One region of the Mesorhizobium sp. M0159 genome, then DNA from elsewhere that is predicted to be linked to it. Evidence: predicted binding sites of a transcription regulator. Region 1 holds the regulator's gene; each other region holds the start of a gene.
The links. Region 1 encodes PhoB, which activates phosphate uptake and scavenging genes when phosphate is short. Its sites were predicted from a motif close to TGTCATNNANCTGTCAT; they were not measured.
Positions count from the first base shown of each region.

Region 2: a site for PhoB is predicted at 5,113-5,129, ahead of NKJ32_RS13285 (esterase-like activity of phytase family protein). Genes of this name have one in related genera too.
Region 3: a site for PhoB is predicted at 5,386-5,402, ahead of ugpB (sn-glycerol-3-phosphate ABC transporter substrate-binding protein UgpB). Genes of this name have one in related genera too.

Region 1 is NZ_JAMYTF010000054.1:15,107-24,920, reverse strand. Features, by position in the region: gene NKJ32_RS30315 (hypothetical protein) at 1-175, shown strand, start outside; gene NKJ32_RS30310 (DUF2865 domain-containing protein) at 227-877, shown strand; gene NKJ32_RS30305 (hypothetical protein) at 961-1,314, opposite strand; gene pstS (phosphate ABC transporter substrate-binding protein PstS) at 1,966-3,027, shown strand; gene pstC (phosphate ABC transporter permease subunit PstC) at 3,087-4,076, shown strand; gene pstA (phosphate ABC transporter permease PstA) at 4,080-4,931, shown strand; gene pstB (phosphate ABC transporter ATP-binding protein PstB) at 4,928-5,731, shown strand; gene phoU (phosphate signaling complex protein PhoU) at 5,764-6,471, shown strand; gene phoB (phosphate regulon transcriptional regulator PhoB) at 6,488-7,177, shown strand; gene NKJ32_RS30270 (ROK family protein) at 7,187-8,431, opposite strand; gene xylF (D-xylose ABC transporter substrate-binding protein) at 8,718-9,758, shown strand.
Region 2 is NZ_JAMYTF010000010.1:69,867-79,680, reverse strand. Features, by position in the region: partial or broken gene NKJ32_RS13300 (MFS transporter) at 1-919, shown strand, start outside; gene NKJ32_RS13295 (MATE family efflux transporter) at 929-2,401, opposite strand; gene NKJ32_RS13290 (L,D-transpeptidase) at 2,599-3,387, shown strand; gene NKJ32_RS13285 (esterase-like activity of phytase family protein) at 3,534-5,012, opposite strand; gene NKJ32_RS13280 (TIM barrel protein) at 5,260-6,249, shown strand; gene NKJ32_RS13275 (sugar ABC transporter substrate-binding protein) at 6,292-7,350, shown strand; gene NKJ32_RS13270 (sugar ABC transporter ATP-binding protein) at 7,407-8,939, shown strand; gene NKJ32_RS13265 (ABC transporter permease) at 8,956-9,814, shown strand, end outside.
Region 3 is NZ_JAMYTF010000009.1:64,177-73,990, forward strand. Features, by position in the region: gene NKJ32_RS12330 (ABC transporter permease) at 1-13, shown strand, start outside; gene NKJ32_RS12335 (ABC transporter ATP-binding protein) at 10-1,092, shown strand; gene ugpC (sn-glycerol-3-phosphate ABC transporter ATP-binding protein UgpC) at 1,115-2,182, opposite strand; gene ugpE (sn-glycerol-3-phosphate ABC transporter permease UgpE) at 2,190-3,038, opposite strand; gene ugpA (sn-glycerol-3-phosphate ABC transporter permease UgpA) at 3,047-3,931, opposite strand; gene ugpB (sn-glycerol-3-phosphate ABC transporter substrate-binding protein UgpB) at 4,013-5,323, opposite strand; gene NKJ32_RS12360 (bifunctional diguanylate cyclase/phosphodiesterase) at 5,622-8,054, shown strand; gene tlpA (thiol:disulfide interchange protein TlpA) at 8,057-8,740, opposite strand; gene argH (argininosuccinate lyase) at 8,776-9,814, shown strand, end outside.

The DNA of each region.
Region 1 (9,814 bases):
CATCAGGAGCCAATTGCTTTCGGCGGGGCGCAGCGGCGGGACCAGCCCCGAGCTTGCCCAACTGCGTCGGCAACTCGCCGCGATTCAAAAGCTTGAGAGACAACGCAGATGCACGGCGAAAACGGCCGGCTTCTTCTTCAATCCCTGCGCCGACCTGGTCAGCAGCAAGGCGTAGGTGCAACGGCAGATCGCCAGACTGTCGAATTCGAGCAGGGACACGTCCGGATTGAAGGCCAGGTTTGTTGCGCTGGGCTGCGCCGCCCCCGCTGCCAAGAAACAGCCGGCGCAGCAACGCACGGCACCCAAGGCCCAGTCCGCAGGCACAACAATTGGCGGCAATCGGATGCTGTTTTGCGTTCGCTTGTCGGACGGATATTTCTTCCCCGCGCCAAAATCGCAGTTCGCCAAGAGCGACGATCTGAAGGAAACGGTCGATCAGTGTCGCTACATCTGCGACGATGCCGGCGTCGACCTCTATACGCTGAGCGACGCCACTCGCGAGACCGAGGAGATGGTCGGGCTCGAGTCGGGAAAACCCTATGTGGAGCTACCTGCCGCGTTCCGGTACCGCGACGACTCGAACTTCAAGGCCTGCGACGTCAAGCGCTATTACCGGCGCGTCGCCGAGCTCAGGGCACGAACCGTGACACCGGCCAACATGACCAACGCCATCATACCGTTGCCGACGTCAAAGCCGGATTTTGGCATCGTCGCGGAAATTCCTGAATCCGGGATCGAAACCGCCGGTGCCGCTCCGGCAGAGGCAAAAACGCAGGCTGCCGAAGTGCAGGGAGCTGCCCAGCATCAGTCGATCGAAAGAGCGATCGGCGCGAGGCCGGTGAGAGTGGTCGGGCCGGCCTTCTTCCCGGCGGACTGACCAGGGCGGGCGATGTTCCGAGACGGCTGGCCGGATAGCCGCTTCAAGGCCTGGAGCCGTGCGCATCGACCGACGTCGGCTGGTTATTCGCAGACCATGCGGGCCCGTTTGCCGGGCTCGCTGACATTCTTGCAAGTTAGCGGCTTCGTCGGCTCCGGCGACAGCATGGGCGGGTTGTTGGTGATCCTCCCCCGAGGCGCTGCAACGGAAGCCGCGCTCCTGCGCACCGCCGGCCTTTTCGGCGTTTGCGGCGCCACTGGAAAGACGTCGGTCTCCAGTTGCGACTGTTCGGCTTGCGCCTGCGGCGAAGGCCTGTCCCAGAAACGGCGAACATCGAGCGGCTTGGGAATGATGACGGTGCCGTCATAGCTGCGCGCGCAGCCGCTTCCCAGAGGCAGCGCCAGGCACAGGAAGACAGGCAGAATCCGTCGAGACATCAGCAATACCCCTGCAAGCTTATAACGCTGCTTCGGCCTAACCGACAACCGGCGGAATAGGGCGAAGGGAGTAGATACCGTGAAGTAGAGTCGTCGCACTTCCAGTCGAAGGCGGTGCTCGAAGATCGAGCGCCGGGTCGGGCGCGGATGGAGGTCCAGCGCGAGTTAGAACCTTGCGATTCGTCAACGCTTCCAGCGTAAGGCCATGGTGCGATCGCACCATACCAAAGCCGCGCTCAGTGGCGACAATGGGATATTCGAAGTTCCGCTCCTCCAGTTACGGGCGGGAGCAGCGACCGCCGGCAAGAAACAGGGTCAGATTTACCCCAACGGACCTGTTTCGGCGATGGCGCGGCCATGACACGTTCTGGCTGCATGCAACGCGCTCCCGTCCGGCTTTTTTCTTTTACAGCCGGTGGCTACGATCGCCGAGCAGACGATGCCGGCCGGAATTCACGCAAGCTGCTGATTCCAGCGGCAAACCGCGGCCATTCCGACAAAGCCCGCGGCCGCTCCTTCTTACTCCGGCTGGGCGACGTTACCGGAGCGACATGAAACTGTCATGCGACTGTAATAATCGGGGACTATTGGCCTCAGCGGGCGCCGGAGGAATGGCGCCGAGAGACCATATTCCGAACAGGAGCAGGCCACATGAGACATTTCATCCGCTCGGCGGCCGTTGCGATTGCAATGGCTGCGGCGACGACCACCCTCACCCTGTCCGCCGCGCTCGCCGCGGACATCTCCGGCGCCGGCGCCACCTTCCCCTACCCGATCTATGCGAAGTGGGCCGACACCTACAAGAAAGACACCGGCGTTGGCCTTAACTACCAGTCGATCGGTTCCGGCGGCGGCATCAAGCAGATCAAAGCCAAGACCGTTACCTTCGGCGCTTCGGATGCGCCGCTCAAGGGCGACGAGCTTGAAGCGACCGGACTGGCTCAGTTCCCGATGGTGATGGGCGGCATCGTTCCCGTCGTCAATCTCGAAGGCATCAAGCCGGGCGAGTTGGTTCTCGACGGCCCGACGCTGGCCGACATCTTCCTCGGCAAGATCACGAGCTGGGATGACGAAGCGATCAAGAAGCTTAATCCCGACGTCAAGCTGCCTTCGCAGGCGATCGCGGTCGTTCACCGTTCCGATGGTTCGGGCACGACGTTCAACTTCACCTATTACCTCGGCGACGTCAGCGCGGACTGGAAAGAAAAGGTCGGCGTCGACAAGGCCGTGGAATGGCCGGTCGGCATCGGCGCCAAGGGCAATGAGGGCGTTGCCAACAACGTCTCCCAGACCGGCGGCGCGATCGGTTATGTCGAATATGCCTACGCCAAGCAGAACAAGCTCACCCACACCGATATGATCAACAAGGACGGCAAGAAGGTCGAGCCCGCCGCGGCGGCGTTCTCGGCGGCAGCGGCCAATGCCGACTGGAGCTCGCAGCCGGGCTATGGCGTCATCCTCGCCAACGAGCCGGGCGCCGAGTCCTGGCCAATGACGGCGGCAACGTGGATCCTGCTCTACAAGAAGCCGGATGATGCCGCGACCACCGGCGAAGCGCTCAAATTCTTCGCCTGGGCATACGACAAGGGCGACGAGATGGCCGGCGAGCTAGACTACGTTCCGATGCCCGACAAGGTGGTTGAGAGCGTCAAGGCCATGTGGGCCAAGGAAGTCGTCGGCGACGACGGCAAGCCGCTCTACTCGGCTATGTAATCTCCTCCAGGGAGGGCGTCGATGGCGCCCTCCCTGTTGCCTTTAATCGCGAGGACCCAATGACCATCGCTTCCGATGCCATGCCATCATCTGCAGCAGCCCGGGCCAGGGAAGCTACGGTGCGGCGCTTCGCGCTCACAGATGCCATATTCCGCGGACTCACCCGCGCTTCCGCAATTCTTGTGCTGGTCATCCTCGGCGGTGTCGCGATCTCGCTGTTTGCCGGCTCGTGGCAGGCGCTGTCGTCCTTCGGTTTCTCCTTCCTGACGACTGAAAGCTGGAATCCGGTCACTGAAAAATTTGGCGCACTGGCGCCGATCTACGGCACCCTGGTCACGGCGGCCATCGCCATACTGATCGCGGTTCCGATCGGCATCGGCATTGCAGTCTTTCTCACCGAGCTCTGCCCGCGCCCGCTCAGGCGCCCGATCGGCATAGCGGTCGAGCTGTTGGCCGGCATTCCTTCGATCATCTACGGCATCTGGGGCCTGTTCGTGTTCGCGCCGTTCCTGCAGACGGCGATACAGCCCTTCATCATCAACGTCTTCCACGGCGTGCCGGGACTATCCAGCCTTTTCGCTGGCCCTCCTTACGGCATCGGCCTTCTGACCTCGGCGCTGATCCTTGCCATCATGGTGCTGCCCTTCATCACCTCGATCACCAAAGACGTCTTCGATACGGTGCCGGCGGTGCTGAAGGAATCGGCCTACGGCATCGGTTGCACGACCTGGGAAGTGACCCGGCGCGTGGTCATTCCCTATACCCGCATCGGCATCATGGGCGGCGTCATGCTTGGCCTCGGCCGGGCACTCGGCGAAACCATGGCAGTGACCTTCGTCATCGGCAACGCGCATCGCATCAGTGCCTCCCTGTTCGCACCGGGCACGACGATCTCGGCGACCATCGCCAATGAATTCACCGAGGCCGACGGCGACCTCTACACCTCCTCGCTGGTGGCGCTCGGCCTGATCCTCTTCGCCATCACCTTCCTGATCCTTGCCGCCGCCCGCTATATGCTGATGCGGATCGACGCCCGTACGGGAGCCTGACCGATGTCGACATCCTCATCGCTCCACAGCCGCCGCAAAGCCAGGAATTCGGTGATGATGGCGCTTTGCGTCGTCGCCGCCGGCATCGGGCTTGCCTGGCTGGCGCTCATTCTCGGCGCACTGGTCTATAAGGGCACAGCCGGGCTTTCGCTCGCGGTCTTCACCGAGATGACGCCACCACCGGGCGAGGCCGGCGGCCTGCTCAATGCCATCGCGGGCAGCCTGCTGATGACGATCATCGCCGTTGTCGTCGGCACGCCGATCGGCGTGCTGGCGGGAACCTACATGGCCGAGTATGGACGCTTTTCGCGCATCACCACCGTCGTCCGCTTCATCAACGACATCCTGTTGTCGGCGCCGTCGATCATCATCGGCTTGTTTGTCTATGAGCTGATGGTGCGGCCAATGGGACATTTCTCGGCCATTGCCGGCGCCGTTGCGCTTGCCATCCTGGTCATTCCGGTGGTCGTGCGCACCACTGAAGACATGCTCAACCTGGTGCCGAACGCGTTGCGTGAAGCCGGTGCCGCGATCGGCGCGCCACGCTGGGTGGTGATCCGTTCGGTCGCCTACCGCGCCGCATTGTCCGGCATCGTCACCGGCATATTGCTGGCGATAGCACGCATTTCCGGCGAGACGGCGCCGCTGCTCTTCACCGCGCTCAACAACCAGTTCTGGAGCAGCAATATCAACGCGCCGATGGCCAGCCTGCCGGTGACCATCTTCCAGTTCGCTCTCAGCCCTTACGAGGAATGGCAGCAACTGGCGTGGACCGGCGCACTCATAATCACCCTGACGGTTCTGGGCTTGAGCATCCTCGCCCGCAGCCTTACCGGACGCAGAGAGGACAGATGACACAGATGTTGTCCCCAGACATGACGATGGCCGAAACGGTCGCCGAGAAGACGAAGATCGAGGTCAAGAATCTCAACTTCTACTACGGCCAGAGCAAGGCGCTGAAGGACATCAGCCTGTCGCTGCCTGAGCGCAGTGTCACGGCCTTCATCGGCCCTTCGGGCTGCGGGAAATCGACGCTGCTGCGTGTGTTCAACCGCATCTATGAGCTCTACCCAAAACAGATGGCCGAGGGCCAGGTGCTGCTCGACGGCAAGAACATTCTCGACCGGTCGCAGGATCTCAACCTCCTCAGGACCAAGATCGGCATGGTGTTCCAGAAGCCGACGCCGTTCCCGATGTCGATCTACGAGAACATCGCCTTCGGCGTCAGGCTCTACGAGAACCTCGGCAAGTCCGAGATGGACGGCCGCGTCGAACAGGCGTTGAAGCGCGCCGCGCTGTGGAGCGAGGTCAAGGACAAGCTCAACGCCAGCGGCTTGAGCCTATCTGGCGGCCAGCAGCAGCGGCTCTGTATCGCCCGCACCGTGGCCGTGAAGCCGGAAGTCATTCTGCTCGACGAACCGGCTTCGGCCCTCGACCCGCTGTCGACTGCCAAGATCGAGGAACTGATCGACGAATTGCAAGCCGACTACACGATCGTCATCGTCACCCACAACATGCAGCAGGCGGCGCGCGTGTCGCGCCAGACCGCCTTCATGTATCTGGGTGAACTGGTCGAGTTCGACCGGACCGAGAAGATCTTCACGTCGCCCCGCGAGAAGCGCACGCAGGACTACATCACTGGCCGCTTCGGCTGAGCCGTTCCGATCATGCATATGAGGACAGGACCATGGGCGAACACACAGTCGCTTCTTTCGACGAGGATCTCGAGCAGATCAGCAAGCTGATCCGCGACATGGCCGACCTCGCCGGTTCGATGGTCGGCGGGGCGACCAAGGCCCTGTTGAATTCCGACAACGTGCTGGCGCAACGCGTCGTTTCCGACGACGCCATCATGGATGCGCGTCAACGCGAACTGGACGACCGCGCCATAACCCTGATCGCCAAACGCCAGCCGATGGCCCACGATCTTCGCCATGTGGTCGGAGCGATCCGCATGGCGGGCGACCTCGAACGCATCGGCGATCTTGCCAAGAATATCGCCAAGCGCGTGAGTGCGGTCGGCCTCAGCGCCACGCCGCGGGACCTGTCGCATTCCATCGACGCGATGGCGCAGCTGGTTCTCATCCAGGTGCAGGGTGTCATCGAGGAATATGCTGCAGGCGATGCGGCCGCGTTGGCCAAGCTGCGTGCCGCCGACGAGCGCATCGACGTCAAATACACGTCCGTGTTCCGCGAGCTCTTGACCTACATGATGGAAGATCCGCGCAACATCACCGCTTGCACGCACCTGCTGTTCTGCGCCAAGAATCTGGAGCGGATCGGCGACCATGTCACCAACATCGCCGAAAATGCGTATTATGTGCTGACCGGCGAGCAATTGCCGGTCAATCGTCCGAAGCAGGACGAAACGACAATGTCCGCACCGGTGACATGATGGGGGTGCCCAGCCGATGATCGCACCACGCATAATGGTGGTGGAGGACGAGGAGCCGTTGGGTGTGCTGCTCCGCTACAATCTCGAATCCGAAGGCTACCAGGTCGAGGTGGTGACACGCGGCGACGAAGCCGAGATCCGTTTGCAGGAGAATGTGCCCGACCTTTTGGTGCTCGACTGGATGATACCAGCGGTTTCCGGCATCGAGCTCTGTCGTCGGTTGCGGGTGCGCCCCGAAACCGAGCGGCTGCCGATCATCATGCTGACCGCGCGCGGCGAGGAGAGCGACCGGGTGCGCGGTCTTTCGACCGGCGCCGACGACTATCTGGTCAAACCGTTTTCGACACCGGAATTCATGGCCAGGGTCAAGGCGCTGCTGCGGCGCGCCAAGCCGGAAGTGCTGTCCAGCGTGCTGAAGGTAGGCGACATCGTGCTCGATCGCGAATCGCACAGGGTCTATCGCAAGAAGAGCGAAATCAGGCTCGGGCCGACCGAATTCCGGCTGCTCGAGTTCATGATGCGGCATCCGGGCCGTGTCTTCTCGCGCAGCCAGTTACTCGATAATGTCTGGGGCGAGACAATCTACATCGACGAACGCACCGTCGACGTGCATGTCGGGCGGCTGCGCAAAGCCGTCAACAACGGCCGGATGCCGGATGTCATCCGCACCATCCGCGGTGCCGGCTATGCGATCAGGGAAGATTGACCCGCCTGGTCAGGCTACGTTCTTTCTGACGCTGGGCCTCATTTGCGCGCCCGGCGCGAAAATCTCCTGGTCGACGAAGCTTAACGCCCGCATCGCGCAGCCTTCGCGGATCAGCGGCAATTCGTTCGGCTCTGTATCGAAGGAGATCGAGCCTGAATGCTGGCCGCCGGCGGTCTGGGCGATTGCCTTCCGCATGGCCGGCTCGATCAGATCGAAGGCGGCGGCACTGGCGCCGACCATCGCGACCGGTGCCGGATCGATCAGCGCGAACAGCGAGCCGAGACCGAAACCCAGCGCTTCGCCGGCCTTGCGGTAGGCCTCGCGTTCCGGCCCATCTTTCTCGCGCGCCCGGGCCGCCAGTGCTCGCATGTCGGCGTCGCTGACGTCGGCGACCGGCTCGCTGTCTTCGCTCATCTGCCTGGCGTTGCGCCAGATGGCGTAGTTGCCGGCATAGGCCTCGATGCAGCCGCGCCGCCCGCAACGGCAGAGCGCGCCGCCCGGACGATGGATCATGTGGCCAAATTCGCCGCCCGAGGAATGCGTCCCGGTGAACAGTTCGCCCTTCAGCACCAGCCCCATGCCGATGCCATGCGAAAGCAGGATGGCGATGAAGTCGTCGCGATAGCGATCCGGATTGCGCCAGCGCAAAGCCACCGCCATCATGTTGCAGTCGTTCTCCACCGTTGCCGGGATGCCGAATTCGTCCTCCAGCATGTCGGCAAAGGCGATGTCGGTCTGCGGCGTGATCGGCGACCACAGCATGGCGCGTGCAGGGGAGTCGGTAATGCCCTGAATCGCCAGGGCGATGCGGGCGACACTGCGGACGTCAAGGTCTGGATCCTGCAGCCGGCGCCGGACGATGGTCATGCATTCACGGATCAGCTCGTCGCGCGGCATGGTCAGCGTGTCCAGCCGGCGCTGTTCCTCGGCGACCACCTGTCCCGTATAGTCGATAATAGCGGCCGACAGGAAATTCAGCGACAACACCACGGTCAACACCGCCGCCGCTTCCGGGTTGAGGGCGAGGCCGACCTGCGGACGACCGCGTTTCAACGAAACGGGCTCACTTGCCTTGCTCTCGGCGAGGATGCCTTCCCGTATCAGGTCAGAAGAGATCGCCGATATGGTCGAATGACTGAGGCCGGTGGTAGCTGCGATCTCAGTACGCGATGGCTGGCCGGCCCGGCGCACCGCCGAGATCACCATCGCCCGGTTGCGCCGGCGCAAATCGTCATGGCGGATTCCGACCGACATTGTTTTGCTTTCCTCCCGGTTGCCGCGGCCGCTCATGAACCGGAAGCCGTCGGTAATGTCCGACAAATAGTGTCGGACGCAGGCAAATAGTGTCAGATGCAGGTGGCGCTGTCATCGTTTATTCCGACGCTCGAAAAAACTCGCAGAGTCATCAAAATCCATCAGAATCGATGTTGACAGCAGCCGGAGATCGGGCCAGTATTTTTTCGAGGCTCGAAAAAATTAGAGCTTCTAAGCTGGTCTTTGAGCCAATTGGTCACGCCGTACGCGGCGCAGGGAGGATATGATGAAGAAATTCACGACCGCCATTCTGGCGGGTGTCGCCATGACGCTGGCGCTGGCGTCGGTGGCGCAGGCTAAAGACAAGGTCATCGGCGTTTCCTGGTCGAACTTCCAGGAAGAGCGCTGGAAGACCGACGAGGCCGCAATGAAGGCGGCCATTGAGGCCGCAGGCGACAAGTATATTTCCGCCGACGCACAGTCCAACCCCGGCAAGCAGCTCACCGACGTCGAGAGCCTGATCTCGCAGGGCGCCAGCGCACTGATCATCCTGGCGCAGGACGCCTCGGCCATCGGGCCGGCCGTGCAGAAGGCACTGGACGAAGGCATCCCGGTCGTCGGCTATGACCGGCTGATCGAGAACAAGGACGTGTTCTATCTGACCTTCGACAACAAGGAAGTCGGCCGCATGCAGGCCCGCGAAGTCTTCAAGGTGAAGCCGGAAGGCAACTACGTCTTCATCAAGGGTTCGGGTTCCGATCCGAATGCCGATTTCCTGTTTGCCGGTTCGATGGAGGTGCTGAAGGAGGCCATTGACGGCGGCAAGATCAAGAATGTCGGCGAGGCCTATACGGACGGCTGGCTGCCGGCCAACGCTCAGAAGAACATGGAACAGTTCCTGACCGCCAACGACAACAAGGTCGATGCCGTGGTCGCCGCTAATGACGGCACTGCCGGCGGCGTCGTCGCCGCGCTGACGGCGCAAGGGCTGGCCGGATCGGTTCCGGTTTCGGGCCAGGACGGCGACCACGCCGCGCTGAACCGCATCGCGCTCGGCACACAGACCGTGTCGGTGTGGAAGGATGCGCGCGAGCTCGGCAAGAATGCCGCCGAGATCGCCTCGCAACTGGCCGACGGCAAGCAGATGACCGACATTGCCGGCGTGAAGGATTTCACCACGCCCGGCGGCAATACCGTCAAGTCGCTGTTCCTGACCCCGGTCGCCATCACCAAGGACAACCTCAACGTCGTCATCGACGCCGGCTGGATCAAGAAAGAAGAGGTCTGCGCCGGGGTGACGGCTGGCACTGTTGCAGTCTGCAACTGAGCCGACGTTTCCGAAAAGTCCGAACGCCGCGGCCGCTCGCCGCGGCGTTTTTCCAA
Region 2 (9,814 bases), on a different contig from region 1:
CGGTGGTTTTCCTGTTCGCCGAAAATGTCGCCTGGCTCGACATCGCCCGAATTCTGAGCGGACTGGGAATCGGCGTCGGCGCGGGCACCGGCACCGCCTGGCTCGCCGAATTGCTCCCGACCGATGACAAGTCACAGGCGGCGACGATTGCCACCAGCACCAATTTCTCGGCCTCGGCCTCGGTGCGCTGGGGGCCGGGTTGCTCGCCGAATACGCGCCCTGGCCGCTCAGGCTGACATTCGTCGTCTACCTGGCGATGCTCGCGACTGTAACCCTGCTGGTCTGGCGCACGCGGGAAACCGTTTCGCGGCCAGGGAAACTGGCTGACGTTTCGATGCGACCGCGGCTTTCCGTGCCCGAGGACATCCGCGCAAGTTTCGTTGCGCCGGCGGTGACCGGCTTTGGCGCAATGGCGCTGGTCGGCTTTTATGCAGCACTCGCACCGAGCATTTTGGCGCAGCAACTGCAGGTAACCAACCATGCCGAAGCCGGCGCTCTGTTCTTTGAATTGGCAATCGTGACGGCCGCCACCATTGTAGCGACAGCACGTCTTTCGAGCCGAGCCGCGATGTTCGCGGCGCTCGCGCTGATGATCCCAACCGTCGCGCTGATTGTTGCGGCGCAGGTCTTCGCCTCGATGGCCATAATGATTGCCGGGACCGCCTTGTGCGGCGTGGCGGCAGCGCTCGGCTATCGCGGCGGCTTGCAAGTGGTGAACGAGATCGCGCCGGCGGACCGGCGCGCCGAAGTCGTCTCGGCCTTCTTCATCTGCTGTTTTTGCGGCAACGCGCTGCCGGTCATCGGCATCGGCGTTCTGTCGACGGTGGCAGGTGCGACCGTGGCAAGCCTGGCCTTTGCCGGCATGATTGTCGTCTTTTCCCTGGTCGCTCTCGGGTTTGGCGCGAAATACGCGCGCTGAGCCGACCTTTCAGCCGTTCGGTGTCTCGGGCGAAAGATGCGCGCGCTGGCGCGGTACGCCGAGGCCGGTATCCGGCGGTTCGCCGGCAGCCGGCCGGCTCTCGATCATGTGCAGGCTGCGCCAGCGGCCGAAGCGATAATAGGCCGCGGCCAGCACGAGCGAGGTTATAGAGCCAGCCGGAAAGCTCCACCACAGAGCTTCCTCGCCGATCACGCTTCGGAAGAAATAGGCGAAGCTGGTGCGCACCAGCAGCACCGAGATCACCAGGATGATCAGCGGCGGCATCACCGCGCCGGTGGCACGCACGGTGGCGAAGAGCACGATGGTGATGCCGAACAGGATGAAGGACCACGATGCGATCTTGTTGATGTGAGTGGCGATCTCGATTGCTGCACTGTCGCTGCCAAGGAAGAGGCTGAGCACCGCGCGATCGAATACGAACAGCAGCGCGACGAGCATGCCGGTGAGCACAAGGTTGAAGCCGACGCCGGAGGTGGCGATGCGTCCAATCCGGTCCCAGCGCCTGGCGCCGACATTTTGCGCCGCCATGGACGACACCGCGGCGCCGATGGCGAGCGCCGGCATTTGGATATAGGTCCAGAGCTGTGCGGCTATGCCGTAGGCAGCTGCAACCTGCGAGCCGTACGAGTTGACCATGCCCATCACCGTCAGCGCCGCAGCCGAAACGACGATCATCTGCAGGCCCATCGGCACGCCCTTGAAGACGACAATGCGCAGCAGCGCCGGGTCCGGCCGCAGCAGAGCGAGATTAGCGCCGGCCAGCCGCAGCGGGTGCTTGCGCGCATAAAGCACGATCAGGATGGCAACCACGCTTACCGTCTGGCCGATCAGCGTCGAGGTGGCCGAGCCGGCGATGCCGAGTTCGGGGAACGGGCCGATGCCGAGGATGAGCAACGGGTTCAAAACGACGTCGAGCACGACGGCCAGCGCCATGAACAGGAAAGGCGTGCGCGAATCGCCGGCGCCGCGCAGCACCGTCATGACGAAGGACAGCAGGTTCATCATCGGCACGGCGAGGAAGATGATGCGCAGATAGGAGCGCGCCAGCGGCAACGCATCGGCCGGCGTGCCGAGCGCATCGAGGATCGCATCGACCCAGATCCAGCCGCAGACCGCGAACACCACCGAGACGAGGAAGAAGAAGGTGGCGCTGGTGCCGACGATGCGCCGGGCTTCGGGCAGATCGCGGGCGCCGACGGATTGCGCGACCAGGATGGTCGCCGCCATGCCGATGCCGAAGACGGTGCCGAGGATGAGAAACAGCACAAGGTTGGCATTGGACGTGGCGGTCAGCGCCGCTTCACCGAGGAAACGGCCGACCCACACGGCATTTATCGAGCCGTTGAGCGACTGCAGCACATTGGAGCCGAGCACCGGCAGGGCAAACAGTAGAAGGGTGCGCGGGATAGGCCCACTGGTGAGGTCGCCGGTCCGCCGGCGCGCGGGCATGTTGTCATCCATGGCAGGCAACTCGGCGAAGGCTTGTCTTGAGTCCGGTCCGCAATGATTGCCGATTTAACGGAACGGGTCGATGCGGCGCTGCAAATTCCGCCTGGCGTGCCTTGATCTAAGCATGTTCTCAAAGCTTCCGGAATCGGATATTGATCACGGACGCGTGGGACCGCATTTCCTGGATCTCAGGGCAAGCCGGGGGGCTCATGTCCGATATTCCGTTGTTTTTTGAGCGCCTGAACCGGCGCGCGTTTCTTGGTGCATCCGCTCTGGGCGCGGCCTCCGTGGCTCTTTCGGCGTGCACCACGACGGACGTGGCAGCGCCGCCAGTGACCGCGGCGCCAAGCGATCCGGCTTTCGGCGATGCCGCAAGCATGTATGCCGCGCGCGTCGATGAGGGCTATCAACTGCCGGCAATCCCGGTAGCCAAGATCGATCCGAAATTCGTTCGCCAAATCGTGTCCGATCCGACCGGAGAAAAACCAGGCACGATCGTCGTCGATATCTCCGAGCACTTCCTCTATCTGGTGAGCGGCGGCGGCAAGGCAATTCGCTATGGCGTCAGCCTCGGCAAGGCCGGTTTCGGATGGACCGGCAGCGCCGTGGTTCAGGCTAGGAAGAAGTGGCCGGTCTGGACGCCGCCGCCGGAAATGATCCAACGCCGGCCGGAACTGGCGAAATACAAGGACGGCATGCCGCCCGGCCCGCAGAGCCCGCTTGGCGCCCGCGCGCTGTATCTCTTCCGCGACGGCAAGGACACGATGTATCGGCTGCACGGCACACCGGAGTGGGATTCCATTGGGAAGAACGCTTCGTCCGGCTGTGTGCGCTTCATGAATCAGGACATTATCGACCTCTACAGCCGCGTCGACGGCGTCGCGCCGGTCTTCGTGCGCCCGAACCTGTCGGCCGCCGGGAAGATCGCCGCCGTGTCGAACAGGACGGCCGAGCCGATCGATGCCGGCGTGCCAAAGGACGCGGAGATGTTGAGGTAAGTGCCTTCGACTGGATCGTCAGTCGCAGGTTTTGCAACGCACCAGGACACCGTCCTTGCGCGGGCGAGCCGCAACTGAAGGGCACGACCGCTCAATCGCGCCAGCTCAGGCGGACGCGTTCCGCGCGTCCGCCTGTATGGGTGCCGCTACTTCTTGGCGAGGCCTGGGAGCGTGACCTGATAGACCAGGAACATGGTGTCGACATCGGCGCCATCCTCGGCCTTGTAGGCCGCGCCTACCTGGAAGCCGTCCTGCGTGAGGAAGTCATTGTCATTGGCGACGAACAGGAAATAGTCGTCGGGCAGTGTTGGATCGAGGACGCTCACCACCGACATCGCCTCCCACTTCTCCGAAAGGTTGTTGCGGTCGTTGGGCGCACCATTGTGCAGCCCGAAGCGGCCGAGCTCGCTCTTGTCGTTGATGTCGATGAACGGCGTCAGCTTGGCCGGCGTCACCGATGGATCGAGCTCACCCTTGGGCGCCAGCGGCTTGTCCTTGTCGAATTCTGTGCCGGCGACATCGGTTGCCGCAGACACATCGACGACGCTGATCTCGCGGTGGAGCGAGGTGTCGCCCTTCAGCCCCTGGCCATTGCCGCTGTCGCGCGCCAGCATCAGGAAGGTCTTGTCCGACAGCGCCACGATTTCGCTCTGCGCGGCGATCTTGGTTTTGCCCTTGGCATCGGTGAACACCGGCAGCGGCACGACATATTCATGCGCGAGCTTGAGCTGGCCGGGATCCGAGGCATCGTAGACCAGCGCGCGCGTGTTCTGACGCGTCGAGGCGGAATCGCCGCCATCCTGCCTTGGGGCCGACTGCAGCACGGCAATCAGGAACTTCCCGTCCGGCGTCAGCGCCATGCCTTCGAGGCCCTGGTTGTTCTGACGGCCGGTTTCGGGATCCTTCGGATCTGGGTCTGCCGCGCCAAGTCCCGGATTGTTGGAAGCAAAGTTTGGCGTCCCGTGACGCATCGGGACAAGCGCCGCCGGCGGCTGCGTTGCCGACATCAGACGCCCATCGGCGGAGAAGCGGTAGATGTTCGGACCGTATTCGTCCGAGATGAACATCGTGCCGTCGGGCAGCCGTGCGATCGCTTCGTTATCGAGCGCGAGCTTGCCGTTGGCTTCGGGCAGGATCGGCATGTCGTCGGTCGCGGCACGCACGCCGTTGAGCGGATCGAGGCCGGTTGCGTCGGCGCCCTTGTCGTCGGTCAAAAGCATGGTGTCGGCAAGCGTCGCCTTGAGGCCCGATTGTTCCTGGCCGGTGGCCGGCACTGCACCCGGCGCGATCGGGGCGAACTCGAGGGCGATCGTGTTGAGGCGCGGGCGGTAATCGGTGGTACCGACGACATTGTAGCCGCGGTCCGGCAACAGCCATAACGAGCCCTTGTAGCCATCGGCGCCATGCGTCCAGCCGGCAGCGTCGATCGACATGCCTGAGCCGGAGCCAAACGTCTCGCCGAACTTGTCCTTCTGGCTGGCCGGGATGCGGCCGACACCGACCATGCCCTTGTTGACGAAGCTGACGCCGCCGACGGTTGCGGCGTTTTCAGCCAAGGCCGGGGTCAAGGCGGTGAACATCGCCAGCGCGACGGCGAGGGACGCGGTTCGGTGCAGGTTTTTCATGGAAATCCTCTTTGTGACAAAGCTGCCGGGGCCCGAAAAAGCGCCGCGTCGCATCAAGGATGCCGCGAAAGCCTTCGGAGAAGCGATCTAGGACGCGAACATGATACTTGCGTGACAGTGCCGCGCTTGCTTGTCCCCCGTGGTTGCAACTGGCCTGGGTATGGCGAACTCGTCGTCGCCGAGCGAGCAATTAACAACTTTACAAATAATCGTTATTATGTAAAGTTATGACAATGAAAGGTCCCCGATGACTGCCTGTCGTTTCGCCACCCGCCTCAATTCCTTTGCCTCGCGGCCACAGTCCGAGTGGCCCGATCTTGTCGGCAAACCGTCCATGCTGCAGATGGCGGCACGTGCGGCGAAGGTTGCGGAGTTGACCGATCTCGACCTCAACTTCCCCGACCATGTCGGCGAAAAACCTACGGAAATGGCGCGCAAACTCAGCGACATCGGGCTTTCCATCAATGGTTTCGCCATGCGCTACTACTCCAATCCGGCTTTCAAGCTCGGTGCCTTCACCAATCCAGATCCTTCCGTTCGCCGCGAAGCCATCGACCTGACCAAGGCCGGCATCGACGCCATCCGCGAGGCGGGCGCCGGCCTGATGACGCTGTGGCTCGGGCAGGATGGCTTCGATTATGCTTTCCAGGCCGATTATGCGACGCTCTGGCAACACGAAATCGATGGAATTCGTGAAGTTGCGGCGCATGACCCCGATTGCCAGATCAGCCTTGAATACAAACCCAACGAGCCGCGCTCTTACAGCCTGATGCCCGATGCGGCGACGACGTTGCTGGCGATCCGCGAGATCGGCCTGCCCAATCTCGGCGTGACGCTCGATTTCGCCCATGTGCTCTACGCCGACGAGCAGCCGGCTTTCGCCGCTGCGCTGGTGGCGCGACACAGCAAGCTGCTCGGCGTGCATCTCAACGACGGCTACGCCAAGCGCGACGACGGCTTGATGGTCGGGGCCGTGCATACGCTGCAGACGATCGAGCTGCTCAGGCAGATCCGTCGAGACGGCTATGCCGGCGCCATCTACTTCGACACGTTCCCCGACATGACCGGGCTCGACCCGGTCCACGAATGCGAAGTCAACATCGCGACTGTCAAGCGCATGCTGCGCGTCGTCGATCGGCTGGAAAAGGACAATCGCCTGTCCACTGCCGTCGACCGTCAGGACGCGGTCGCCTCGCAGGCCATCATCCAGGAAGCCATGCTCGGGCCGGACAGCTGAAGCTCCGGCGCCATCGCCGTTTTCAACCAGGGAGGAAAGACCATGAAATTTCTGCTTGCCACCGCCACCGCTGCCCTGATGGCGCTGTCTATAGGCTCGTCGTTTTCCGCGGACCTCGCGCCGCTCAATTCCGACACCGAGAAGGATCGCATCGACTGGTCGCAGGTCGAGGCCAAGTTCGGGGCTTTCCCCAAGCTGCCCGAGGGCACCAAGGCGGGTGCGGTCTCCAAGACGCTGACCAACGAATACTGGCGTTCGCTGGGAGAGGGCTACAAATCGTTCGGCGACCGCACCGGCGTGCCCGTGGTCTACCAGGCGGCGCAGAGCGAGGGCGACCAGCTCGGCCAGCTCACCATCGCCGAAGGCCTGGTCACGCAAGGCTACAACGTGCTGCTCGTTTCGCCGCAGACCGACTCCAACCTGCAGCCGATCATGGAACAGGCCAAGGCCGCCAATGTGCCGGTGGTCAACGTCAACGACGCGGTCATCCCGCAGGCCGAGCACTATGTCGGCAATGTCCAGCGCGACAACGGCGTGCGCGTCGCCAAATGGTTCATCAAGAATCGGCCGGACGGCGGCAAGGTCGCCATCGTCGAAGGCCAGGCCGGCGTCTACGCCGCCGTCCAGCGTACCGACGGTTTCAAGACCACGGTCACCGAGGCCGGCAAGTTCGAGGTCGTCGCCAGCGTCCCCGGCAACTGGGATCGCCAGACCTCCTACGACGCTGCCACCAACATCCTGCAGCAGCACCCCGACCTGATCGGCTTCTATGCCAACAATGACGGCATGGCGCTGGGCATCGTCGAGGCGGTCAAGGCTGCCGGGCTGCAGGACAAGGTCGCCGTGTTCGGCACCGACGGCATCTCCGACGCCTATGCCTCGATCCGCGCCGGCGAGCTGACCGGCACCGTCGATTCGTTCCCGGTGCTGACCGGCGAGGTGGCGCTGGAATCGGCGCTGCGACTGGTGGCCGGGCAGAAGCTGCCGCGCGTCGTCGCCACGCCGCAGGCGCTGATCACCAAGGACAATGCCGACCGCTACTCTGGCGCCGGCGACGCCGTGCGCAAGGCGCTGCTCGAGGACGCGGCAGCGGGCCAGTAGAGCAGGGCCGGCAGGTGCCGGCCTTGGGTCGGCACCTTGCCTGGAGAACCGAAGCAATGTCAGTCATCTCCCGGCTGCAATTCGAGGGCATTTCCAAGGTGTTTCCGGCCGTGCGGGCGCTGAGCGATGTGTCCTTTTCGGTCGGCGCCGGCGAAATCCATGGGCTGCTCGGTGAAAACGGCGCCGGCAAGTCGACGCTGCTGCGCATCCTGTCAGGCGTCTACCGGCCGACGGCGGGAAGCGTGCTTATTGACGGCAAACCGGTGACGCTGAACAACCCGGTCGCGGCGCGCGCCGCCGGCGTGGCGATGATCCATCAGGAGTTACAGCAGGTGCCACGCCTCAGCGTCGCCCAGAACATGTTTCTCGGCCATCCGTTGACGCGCGGCGGCGTCTTCGTCGCACGGGGCGAGCAGGAAAGCCGCGCTGCGGAAGCCCTGGCCGCCATCGACCCGACCATCGATCCGGCAGCCCCGCTTGGCTCGCTGAAGGTGGCGCAGCGGCAGATCGTCGAGATCGCCCGGGCGCTGCTCGACCGCGCCAGGATCGTGGCGATGGACGAGCCGACGTCGAGCCTCACGCCGAGCGAGTTCGAACGGCTGGCGGAAGTCATTGCCGGTCTGGCACGCGACGGTGTCGCCGTCGTTTATGTCTCGCACAAGCTGGACGAGGTGTTCGGCATCTGCGAGCGCGCCACTGTCATGCGCGACGGCGTTGTGGTCGAAACCGTCGATCTCGCGCAGGTGTCGGAAAAGGCCGTCGTTTCGATGATGGTCGGCCGCGAGCTTGCCCAGGAACAACACCGCTCGCATGCTTCCCCCGAGGTCAGGCTGAGCTTGCGTGGCCTCGCCTCGGCAACCAAGGTCCGTGACGTTTCGTTCGACCTGCATCGCGGCGAGGTGCTGGGCGTTGCCGGCCTGGTCGGCTCGGGCCGCACCGAACTGCTGCGGCTCCTGGCCGGCGCCGACCGGGCCTCATCAGGCGCAATAGAGATCGACGGCAAGGCGGTAAAGCTTTCCAGTCCGCGCGACGCCATCGCGGCCGGCATCGGCCTGGTGCCGGAGGAGCGCAAGCGCGAAGGCATCGTGCCGCTGCGGTCGATCTCCAGCAACATGGCGCTGGCCTCGATGGGCGTGTTCGCGCCGCGCGGCGTCATCGATCACAAAAGGCTGAAACGGGTCGCAGCCGAGAAGATGAAGCGGGTCAATCTCAGGCCGTTCCTGCTCGACCGGCCGATCCGCCTGTTCAGCGGCGGCAACCAGCAGAAAGCGATCATCGGCCGCTGGCTGGCGGCGGGAACGCGGATCCTTCTATTCGACGAGCCGACGCGCGGCATCGATGTCGGCGCCAAGGCGGAGATCTACCACCTGATCGAGGAACTCGCCGCCGAAGGCCATTCGGTAATCGTCGTGTCGTCCGAACTCCCCGAGGTGATCCGGCTCGCCGACCGCGTGCTGGTCATGCGCGACGGCACGGTCGCCGCCGAACTGGGCCGTGCAAGTCTCAGCGAACAGGCGATCGCCGCGCACGCCATACCCCAAACGGAGATTGAGGCCGGCAAGGCGCAAGGCCATCGGGCCGGTGCATAACGGACAGGACCAGCGGATGACCGATATAATCGAACACACAGCAGCGCGCCCAAGGGCAGATCTCCTGCACCGGTTTTCCGTGCGCGACGCCGGCACGCTGATCGGACTGGTGGTGATCCTCGCCGTCTTCGGTGCACTGGTCCCCGGCTTCTTTGCCGAGCGCAATCTGATCAACATCCTGCAGCAATCGAGCATCAATGCCTGCCTGGCGTTGGGCATGACGCTGGTCATCATCTCGGGCGGCATCGATCTGTCCGTCGGGCCGACGGCAGCCCTTTCGGCGGTCATCTCGGCCTCGATGCTGGTTGCCGGTGTGCCGTTTCCGCTGGCCATCGCCGCCGGCTTCGCCATCGGCCTTGCCTGCGGACTGCTCAACGGCGTGCTGGTCGCCTATGTCGGGCTGCAGCCCTTCATCGTCACGCTGGGAACGCTCAGCACCTACCGGGCGCTGGCGCTGATCTATACCGGCGGCAATCCGGTGCTCGGCCTGCCTGCCGGCTTCCGTGCCATCTTCAACGGCTCGCTGTTCGGATTGCCGTTGGCGGTCATCATCGTGGCGGTGGTCGCGCTGATTGCCTGGATCATCCTCAAGAAGACGCCGTTCGGCGAATATCTGCTCGCCGTCGGCGGCAATGAGGAGGCGGCCTACATAGCCGGCGTGCCGATCGCCCGCACCAAGATCGCCGCCTATATGATCTCGGGCCTGCTGGCAGCGCTTGCAGCGCAGATCCTGATCGGCCGGCTGGGTGCGGCCGAACCCATTCTGGGCAATCTCTGGGAGCTCGACGCCATAGCAGCGGCGGCGATCGGCGGCGCCTCGCTGATGGGCGGCAAGGGCAGCGTCGTCGGCACCATCCTGGGTGCCGTCATTCTTG
Region 3 (9,814 bases), on a different contig from region 1:
GGCCGGGCGATGAGCTTTCTCGAGCTGAGCGGCATCCACAAGCACTACGGGCCGGTCGCAGCACTTGCCGGCGTCGACCTCAGCGTGGCCAGCGGCAGCCGTACGGCTGTCGTCGGGCCGTCCGGTTGCGGCAAGACCACCTTGCTGCGGCTGATCGCCGGCTTCGAGGCGCCGGACCAGGGCCGCATCGTGCTTGATGGCGAGGTGCTGGCCGATGGCGACACGGCCGTGCCGGCGCATCGCCGCGGCATCGGGCTGGTGGCGCAGGACGGCGCTCTATTCCCGCATCTGAGCATCGCCGCCAATATCGGCTTCGGCATGGGGCGTCACGAGGAAAAGCGCAGTGAGCGCATCGCCGAGCTCGCCTATGTCGTCGGGCTGGACAAAGGTATCCTGAAGCGCCGTCCGCACGAACTGTCCGGTGGCCAGCAGCAGCGCGTCGCGCTCGCCCGCGCCATGGCCATGAAGCCGCGGCTGATGCTGCTCGACGAGCCGTTCTCGGCGCTCGACACCGGCCTGCGCGCCTCGATGCGCAAGGCCGTGGCCGAGCTCCTTGAAACCGCCGGCATCACCACCATCCTGGTCACCCACGACCAGGCCGAGGCGCTGTCATTCGCCAGCCAGGTCGCGGTGATGCGCGACGGCAAATTCTCGCAGGTCGGCACGCCGCGCGAGCTCTATTTCAAGCCGAAGGACAGGATGGTCGCCGAGTTCCTTGGCGACGCCATCGTCCTGCCGGCAAGGATCGCCGATGGCTTCGCCATCTCGCCGCTCGGCCGCATCGCTGTCGACAGCTCGGAGCGGCGCGACGTCGCTCGCATCATGCTGCGGCCGGAGCAGGTGTTGCTGAAACGCACATCGCGTGAAGGCATGTCCGGCACGCCGGACATGCTGTTCGGCGAGGTGACGGAATCGGAGTTCGCCGGCTCGATGTGCACCATCGCGGTGCGTCTGTTGAACAGCCCCGATCCGCCCGACGCCGCCGCCATCGGCAATACGCCGTTGATCCTGCGCAAGCCGGGCATGGACGCGCCGGCGATCGGCGAGATCGTCCGGCTGACCGTGTCGGGCAAGGCGCATGTGTTTGCCTGAACGGTTTTGCGCAAGGCCGACTTCAATCGACCCGTTTGCCCGCCTGATCGAACCAATGCAGCTTTTCGGACCTAGCCACGACGCGCAATTGGTCGCCTGGCTTGGCGCTGGCGCGGCCTGAGACGCGCACCACGATGCGGCTGCCGGCTGCCACGCAATGGAGAAAGCTTTCGGCACCGACCGGTTCGACCGCTTCCACTGTTGCCGGCAGCGCGAGCGCGCCGGCCGGCGCCTCTGCCGCGAAGGTGATGTCGGCGTCCTCCGGACGAAAGCCTAGTGTCACTGCCTTGCCCTGTCGAGGCGCCAAGCCAATCACAGTACCGTCCGCCAATACCGAGCTTGGGGAGGCCCCTGTGAGCGCCAGCAGATTCATCGGCGGTGCGCCTATGAACGAAGCGACGAAGGTCGAGGCCGGTTTCTCGTACACATCAAGCGGCGCGCCGGTCTGCTCGACCAGGCCGGCGTTCATGACGACGAGGATGTCGGCCAGCGTCATCGCCTCAAGCTGGTCGTGCGTGACATAAACCGAGGTGACGCCAAGCGAGCGCTGCAGATTCTTGATCTCGATGCGCATCTGCCCGCGCAATTTCGCATCGAGGTTGGACAGCGGTTCGTCGAACAGGAAGACCTTCGGGTTGCGTACGATGGCGCGACCCATGGCGACGCGCTGGCGCTGACCGCCGGAAAGCTCGCGCGGGCGCCGGTCGAGCAGCGCCGAAAGCTCCAGCACCTTGGCAGTCGAGCGTACCCTGCTGTCGATCTCGTCATTCGGCGTGCCGCGGTTGCGCAGGCCATAGGCCATGTTGTCATAGACCTTCATATGTGGGTAGAGCGCGTAGTTCTGGAACACCATGGCGATGTCGCGCTCGGTCGGGCCAATGGCGTTGACCACCTTGCCGTCGATGGCGACTGTACCGGCAGAAATCGTCTCCAGCCCGGCGATCATCCTCAGCAGCGTAGACTTGCCGCAGCCGGAGGGGCCGACCAGCACGCAAAGCTCCTTGTCGGGAATGGCGATGGAAACGCCCTTCACGGCCTCGACGCCGCTGGGATAGATTTTCCTGACATCCTTCAGATCCACGGTCGCCATCAGCTTCTCACTTTTCGGATTCGACCAGACCGCGCACGAACCAGCGTTGCATCAGCACGACCACCAGGATCGGCGGCACGATGGCCAGCATTGCCGTGACCATCACCAGGTGCCATTGGGTGTCGGCATCGGCGAAGGAAACCATCTTTCTCAGCGCGATGACGATGGTGTTCATGTCGTTGCTGTTGGTGACGAGCAGCGGCCAAAGATACTGCGTCCAGCCATAGATGAAGAGGATCACGAACAGCGCGGCGATGTTTGTCCGCGACAGCGGCACCAGAATATCGAAAAAGAAGCGCCATGGCCCGGCACCGTCGACACGCGCCGCCTCGACCAATTCGCCCGGTATGGTCATGAAAAACTGGCGAAACAGCAGCGTTGCGGTGGCCGAGGCGATCAGCGGGACGATCAGGCCGGCATAGGTGTCGATCATGCCGAGATCGACCATCACCTTGTAGGTCGGCAGGATGCGCACCTCGACTGGAAGCATCAAGGTGATGAAGATCAGCCAGAAGAAGGTCATGCGCAGCGGAAAGCGAAAGAACACGATCGCGTAGGCCGACAGGATCGAGATGAAGATCTTTCCCACCGCAACGCCGAGCGCCATGATCGTGGTGTTGAGGAGCAGCCTGCCGACGCTGACCCCGCCGATACGACCGATGCCGCCGAACAGCGCCTCGCTGTAATTGTTCCATAGCTGGCCGCCGGGCAAGAGCGGCAGGGGCGGCCTGAGGATCGTTTGCAGCGTGTGCGTCGAGGCAACGAAGGTGTAGTAGATCGGAAAAGCCACGATCAATATGCCGAGGATGAGCACGGCATGGGCGATGAAGGTGCGGAACGGGGACTGGCCGATCATCGCTGCCCTCAGCCGTAATGGACTTTGCGTTCCACATAGCGGAACTGGATCGCTGTGAGCGCAATGACGATGGCCATCAGGATGACCGACTGCGCCGCCGAATCGCCCAGGATCAGATTGACGAAGCCGTCATTGTAGACCTTGTAGACCAGCGTCTCGGTCGTCTTGCCCGGCCCGCCGCCAGTGACGGCATGAACGATGCCGAACGTGTCGAACAGGGCATAGACGGTGTTGACGACCAGCAGGAAAAAGGTTGTCGGCGCAAGCAGCGGGAAGACGATGGTCCAGAAGCGCTTGGTTTCGCCGGCGCCGTCCATGGCCGCCGCTTCGATCAGCGTTTTCGGCACCGCCTGCAGGCCGGCGACGAAGAACAGGAAGTTGTAGCTGATCTGCTTCCAGGCAGCAGCCGACACCAGCAGGATCATGGCGTGGGTGCCGTTGAGCAGCGGGTCCCATACGATGCCGAGGCTTCTCAGCAAATAGGCCAACGAGCCGATCGAGGGATTGAACAGGAAAAGCCAAAGCATGCCGGCAATCGCCGGCGCCACGGCGTAAGGCCATATCAACAGTGTGCGGTAGAGGCCTTTGCCGCGCACGGCCTTCTCGGCCATGACCGCGAGCAGCAGGGCCACAACCATGGCAACGATCGCGGTCGCAAGAGAGAACACTACTGTGACCTTGATCGAGTTGAGGTAGGCCGGATCGGCCAGCACCTTCCGGAAATTGGCAAACCAGACGAACCTGCTCTTCAGCCCGAACGGGTCTTGCCTGAGCATCGACTGGCAAAGCGCCTGACCGGCCGGCCAGTAGAAGAAAACCAGGGTGATGGCGAGTTGTGGCGCCACCAGCAGGTAGGGCAGGATCTTGTTGGGAAAGACGACGCGTGGAGACAGGCTGATTTCCCTCGCTATCCAGGTGTCGCCCACGCGAGCCCGCGTGGGCGATATTCCAACCGACTAACCGAGATGATCCCGTCAGTTCTCCAGCGCTTCCTTGATCGCGACGTTGCCGCGCGCGACGGCATTGTCGAGCGCCTGCTGAGCGGTTTGCTGGCCAGCCAGCATCTTCTCCAACTCCTCATTCTGGATATCACGCACCTGCGGCAGATTCGGCAGGCGCACGCCCTTCGAGTTGTCGGTCGGCGCCTTGCCTGTCATCTGCAGGATGGGTGTCTCGCGGCCGGGGTTTTTGTCATAGAAGCCTGATTTCTTGGTCGCCTCGTATGCGGCGAGCGTCACAGGCAGGTATCCCGACTTCTGGTGCAGATATTCCTGCACATCGGTCTTGGACAGATAGGCAAAGAAGGCCGCGACGCCCTTGTATTCCTCGTCCGACTTGTTGCCGAACACCCACAGGCTGGCACCGCCCGGCGTCGTGTTCTGCGGGGCACTCTTGGCGTCACTGTCGTAAGGAAGCTGGCCGATGCCATAGTTCATGCCGGACTTGACGATATCGCCGAGGCCGCCCGACGATTCGGTGAAGATGCCGCATTCGCCGGCGAGGAATATCTGCTTGGCTTCGGAGGTGCGCCCGCCATATTTAAATGTGCCGTCCTTGGCCAGGTCAGCGAGCGCCTGGAAGTGGTTGACGAAAATCGGCGCATTGATCTTGAGTTCGACATCACCGCCGGCCAGGCCATTCTGCTGGGTGGCCCAAGGCACGTCATTCCACGCCGCGAAATTCTCCAGGTGGATCCAGGTCAGCCAGGTCGAGGTATAGCCGCAAGGGGCGGCGCCGCTCGTCTTGATCTTCTTGGCAGCTTCCCACACCTCGTTCCACGTCTTGGGCGGATTGTTCACGTCGAGGCCTGCCTTCTGGAAGATGTCCTTGTTGTAGTAGAGGATCGGCGAGGAAGAGTTGTAGGGGAACGATAGCATGGTGCCGTCCGGCTTCGAATAATAGCCGACGATGCCGGGCAGATACTGGCTCTTGTCGAAAGTCATCCCGGCGCCGGTCATCACATCGGCCACCGGCTTTATCGCACCCTCGGCCGCCATCATCACGCCGGTGCCGACGTCGAACACCTGGAGGATATCGGGCGCTTGCCCGGCACGAAAGGCAGCGATGCCGGCATTCAGCGTCTCCGGATAGGTGCCCTTGAACACCGGAACGAGCTCATAGTCGCTCTGGCTGGCGTTGAAATCCTTGGAGATCTTGGCGACGACCTCGGCGTTGGCGCCGGTCATGGCGTGCCACCAGCTGATCTGCGTGACGGCGAAGGCGGAGGTGGTGGAAAGCAGGGTCACGGTCGCGGCGATACCGGCCGCAAAGCCGAAGAACTTCATGTTTCATCTCCCGTTTGTCATTGGCGAAAGGGGCACTTCCGCAAAGCCAATATGTGGCGCTGATGACAATCGGACAACGGTTTTATTGCGGATCAATGAACATCATTCCTTCCTAAAGTGCACTCGCTACCGAAACCGGGCGCCAGAAATCACATCACCGTCTTTTCGGCGCAGCGGCGCGTCGGTTTTCCCCCGAAAAGACCCGCCTCATGGCCCGCGGGTTAACCATTCGTTAAAATCTCCAAGAGCTAATCAGTCACACCTCCCCTGTTAGTTTTGGCAGACCGAGTGAACCAGGATGCTGACGGTCTATAATTGTATTGTAAGTCAGCACGATCCGAGACTGGTTGCGCTCGCCGCACTCGTCTGTGGAATTTCTTGCTTCTCAGCGGTTAATCTCCTTAAGCATGTCGGCCGATCGACCGAGCGAAACCGGCTTGTCTGGCTGATGATCGCCGCGGCCTCGACCGGGTTCGGCATATGGGCGACGCATTTCATCGCCATGACCGCGTTTACGCCGGGAATCCCGAACGCATACAATCCGGGATTATCCGCCTTTTCGCTTGCCGCCGCCGTTATCATGACCGCGCTTGGGATGTGGGTCGCCACCTTGCGCCGCGGCATCGACCATTTCCTCGTCGGTGGCGCCATTCTGGGCGGCGCCATCGCGACGATGCACTACATCGGCATGGCAGCTTTCGAGGTCGAAGGCTGGGTCGTATGGAACCTGCTCCTTGTCGCGATATCGCTTCTGGCCGGCGTGACCCTCGCGGCACTGGCGCTCCTTGTCGTCTTGCGCCGTCCGTCAGCGCTCGCGACTTTCGGCGGCGCCGCGCTTTTGACGCTGGCGATTTGCAGCTTGCATTTCATCGCGATGGCCGCGGTGTCGATCATTCCGGACTCCTCGATTGAAATATCCGAACATTCCATCGAGCCCATTTCCCAAGCCTTTGCCGCAGCGGTCGCCAGCCTGATAATCCTTGTGCTATCGGGTGCCGCGCTATGGATCGACCTGCGCTTTCGCCGCCAGAAGCTCGAGGCCGATCGCATGCACGATCTCGCCAATGCGGCGGTGGAAGGTCTGATCGTTTGCGATGGCACCCGCATTGTCAGCGCCAATGACAGTATGGCGAAGCTGACCGGAACAGCGACAGCCACCCTGAACACGATGCAATTCGGCGAGCTTTTCGACGGACAGAGCGCAGCCGATATGTCCGGCTTCGGCGAACAGGCGCAGGAAGCGAAGTTAAGAGGCAGCGACGGGGCGAGAATTCCTGTCGAGCTGATCGCCAGGAAAATAACCTACTGCGGCAGGCCTCATACGGTGCTTGCCGTTCGCGACATCCGTGAGCGCAAGAAGGCAGAACAAGAGATCCTCCGCCTCGCGCATTTCGATCCGCTTACCGGGCTTGCCAATCGGCGGAGCTTTTCTTCCCGGCTGGAAGCAGAATTCGCCTCGATGGATCGTGGCGGCAAGGATGGACATCTGGCGCTCCTGCTGCTTGACCTTGACCGGTTCAAGCAAGTCAACGACCTCTATGGCCACGGGGCCGGCGATGCTATGCTGCAGAAGCTGGCGCACTGCATTTCCGGCATCCCGCGCCACGGACAGATGCTCGCGCGTCTCGGCGGCGATGAATTTGCCATCATAGCTCCGAACCTCCCCGACCCCCTGGCCGCAGGCCGGATAGCCGAGGACTTGCTGGCGGCGATCCGGGAGGAAAACAGGGTTTCGGTCGGCTCCGGCCTCGTCTCGGCCAGCATCGGCATCGCCTTCTTTCCGCTGGATGCCGAAGACCAGGCCGGCCTGATCAGCCATGCCGACACGGCACTCCATCGCGCCAAAACCGAAGGCAGGGACACTTATCGGTTTTTCGAGATAGCCATGGGCACCGCGGCCCGCGACAAGCGCGTGATGGAGCATGAATTGCGCCAGGCGATCGCCCGCAAGGAGTTCCACCTCGTCTATCAGCCGCAGAAGGAGATCCGCGGCGGCAGGATGATCGGCTTCGAAGCCCTGGTCCGTTGGCAGCACCCTGAGCGGGGTGACATTTCTCCGGCCGTTTTCATCCCCGTGGCCGAGGACAGTGGCGCTATCGCGCAGATAGGCGACTGGGTGCTGACGACGGCTTGTAACGATGCTGCTCGCTGGACAAACCCGCTGATGGTCGCCGTCAACGTCTCCGCCGTGCAACTTCACAATCCGAACTTCAGCCGCAAGGTGCACGACGCATTGACGAGATCCGGCCTGGCCCCCGGCAGGCTCGAACTGGAGATCACCGAAACGGCCCTGGTGAAGGACATGCCGCGCGCGCTGGCAACCTTGAGGCAGGTCAAGGCGCTTGGCGTGCATGTGGCGATGGACGATTTTGGCACCGGCTATTCTTCGCTGTCCAACCTCAGCGCCTTTCCCTTCGACAAGATCAAGATCGACGGGTCGTTCATCAAATCGGTCGACAAGAACGCCCAGTTCGCGGCGATCGTTCGCGCCGTGCTGGGGCTTGGACGCGGTCTCGGCCTACCGGTTCTGGCAGAAGGTATCGAGACGCCGGGTGAATTGCAGTTCCTGGACGCCGAGGCTTGCGAGATCGGGCAAGGCTACTACCTCGGCAAACCGGCTCCGATCGAGACATTCGGGGAACTGACGGGCGTGGCCTCTCCGGCAATCCGCACCGCCAGCCGACGCGGCGCAAGCATTGCCGTGCTCAAGCCGCGCCTGCGCACGGTCTGAGCCTATCCCGGCTGAAGCGCCGCCTCGACCAGACGCTTGGCATCCGGCCCCGACCATTCGGCCGGGCCATTCATATGGGCGATCAGGCAGCCTTGCCCATCGATCAGCATGGTGACCGGCAGACCGAGCGCCAGGCCGCGCGTCTTGACGTCGTTGAACAGCGCCATCGTGGCATCGCGATAGTAGCCGAGCGACTTGACGCCGGTGTCCTCCAGGAACTTCTTCGGTTTGGCATCGTCGCCGGCATCGACGTTGACGGCAACAACCTGAAACGCATCGCTGCCCATCTCCTTCTGCAGCGCATCGAGCGCCGGCATTTCGGCGCGGCAAGGTGCGCACCATGTCGCCCACAGATTGAGCAGCACCGTCTTGCCGGCATGATCGGCGATCGTCGTCGGCTTGCCGTCGGGGCCGTTGAAGGCAAGGCTTTTCAGCGATTGCGGCGGATCCGCCGGCAAAAGCGCGGCAACTTGGCCGGTGGCAGCGGCGGCGATCTTCTTGGCACGGTCGGTCTTGGCGGCGCAGGCGACGTCGTCCTTGCCGCCGCCGGCGGCCACTTGCGCGGGCGCCTTGTTGCCAGAACTGCTTTCCCTGACATATACCGCGACCGCGCCGGCCAGCACGCCCGCAACCAAAGCGGCGAGGATGAGACGCAAAGCCGGGAAAAATCTATTGCCGTCTGCCATTTTGCAAAAACTGCTCCGGAGCACGGGTTATAGCGATGAACGACAAGAAGGCCAGCAACCAGATGTGGGGCGGACGTTTTGCCTCGGGTCCGGCCGCAATCATGGAAGCGATCAACGCGTCGATCTCGTTCGACCGCAAACTCTATGCGCAGGATATTCGCGGCTCGATCGCCCATAGCCAGATGCTGGCGCAAACGGGCATTATTTCGGCGGCCGATCAAGAAAAAATCGCTCACGGGCTGAACACGATCCTGGCAGAGATCGAGGCCGGCACCTTCGAGTTCTCGACCAGGCTGGAAGACATCCACATGAATGTCGAGGCCCGTCTGGCCGATTTGATCGGCCCCGCCGCCGGCCGCCTGCATACCGCCCGCTCGCGCAACGACCAGGTGGCGGTCGACCTCAGGCTGTGGGTCAAGGACGAATGCTTTCGTGTCGCCGAGGCGCTGAAGGGCCTGATCACGGCGTTCCTGGATCGGGCCGAGGAGCATGCGGCAACGGTGATGCCGGGCTTCACCCACATGCAGGCGGCGCAGCCGGTGACCTTCGGCCACCACTGCATGGCTTATGTCGAGATGTTTGCACGCGACCTGTCGCGCGTCCGCGATGCGATTGAGCGGATGGATGAAAGCCCGCTCGGCGCCGCCGCCCTTGCCGGCACCAGCTTTTCCATCGACCGGCACCAGACGGCGAAGGCGCTTGGCTTCCGCGAGCCGATGCGCAATTCGCTCGACAGTGTTTCGGACCGCGATTTCGCGCTCGAGTTCCTGGGCTTGGCGGCGATCTGCGCGACGCATCTGTCGCGGCTGGCCGAAGAGATCATCATCTGGTCGACGCCGCAATTCGGCTTCGTCAGGCTATCGGATAGTTTCTCGACGGGTTCGTCGATCATGCCGCAGAAGAAGAACCCGGACGCTGCCGAACTGGTGCGCGGCAAGACCGGCCGCGTCACCGGCCATCTCGTCGGCCTGCTGACGGTGATGAAGGGCATGCCGCTGACCTATGGCAAGGACATGCAGGAAGACAAGGAATCCGTCTTCGACGCGGCCGAGACGCTCGACCTGATGCTGGCGG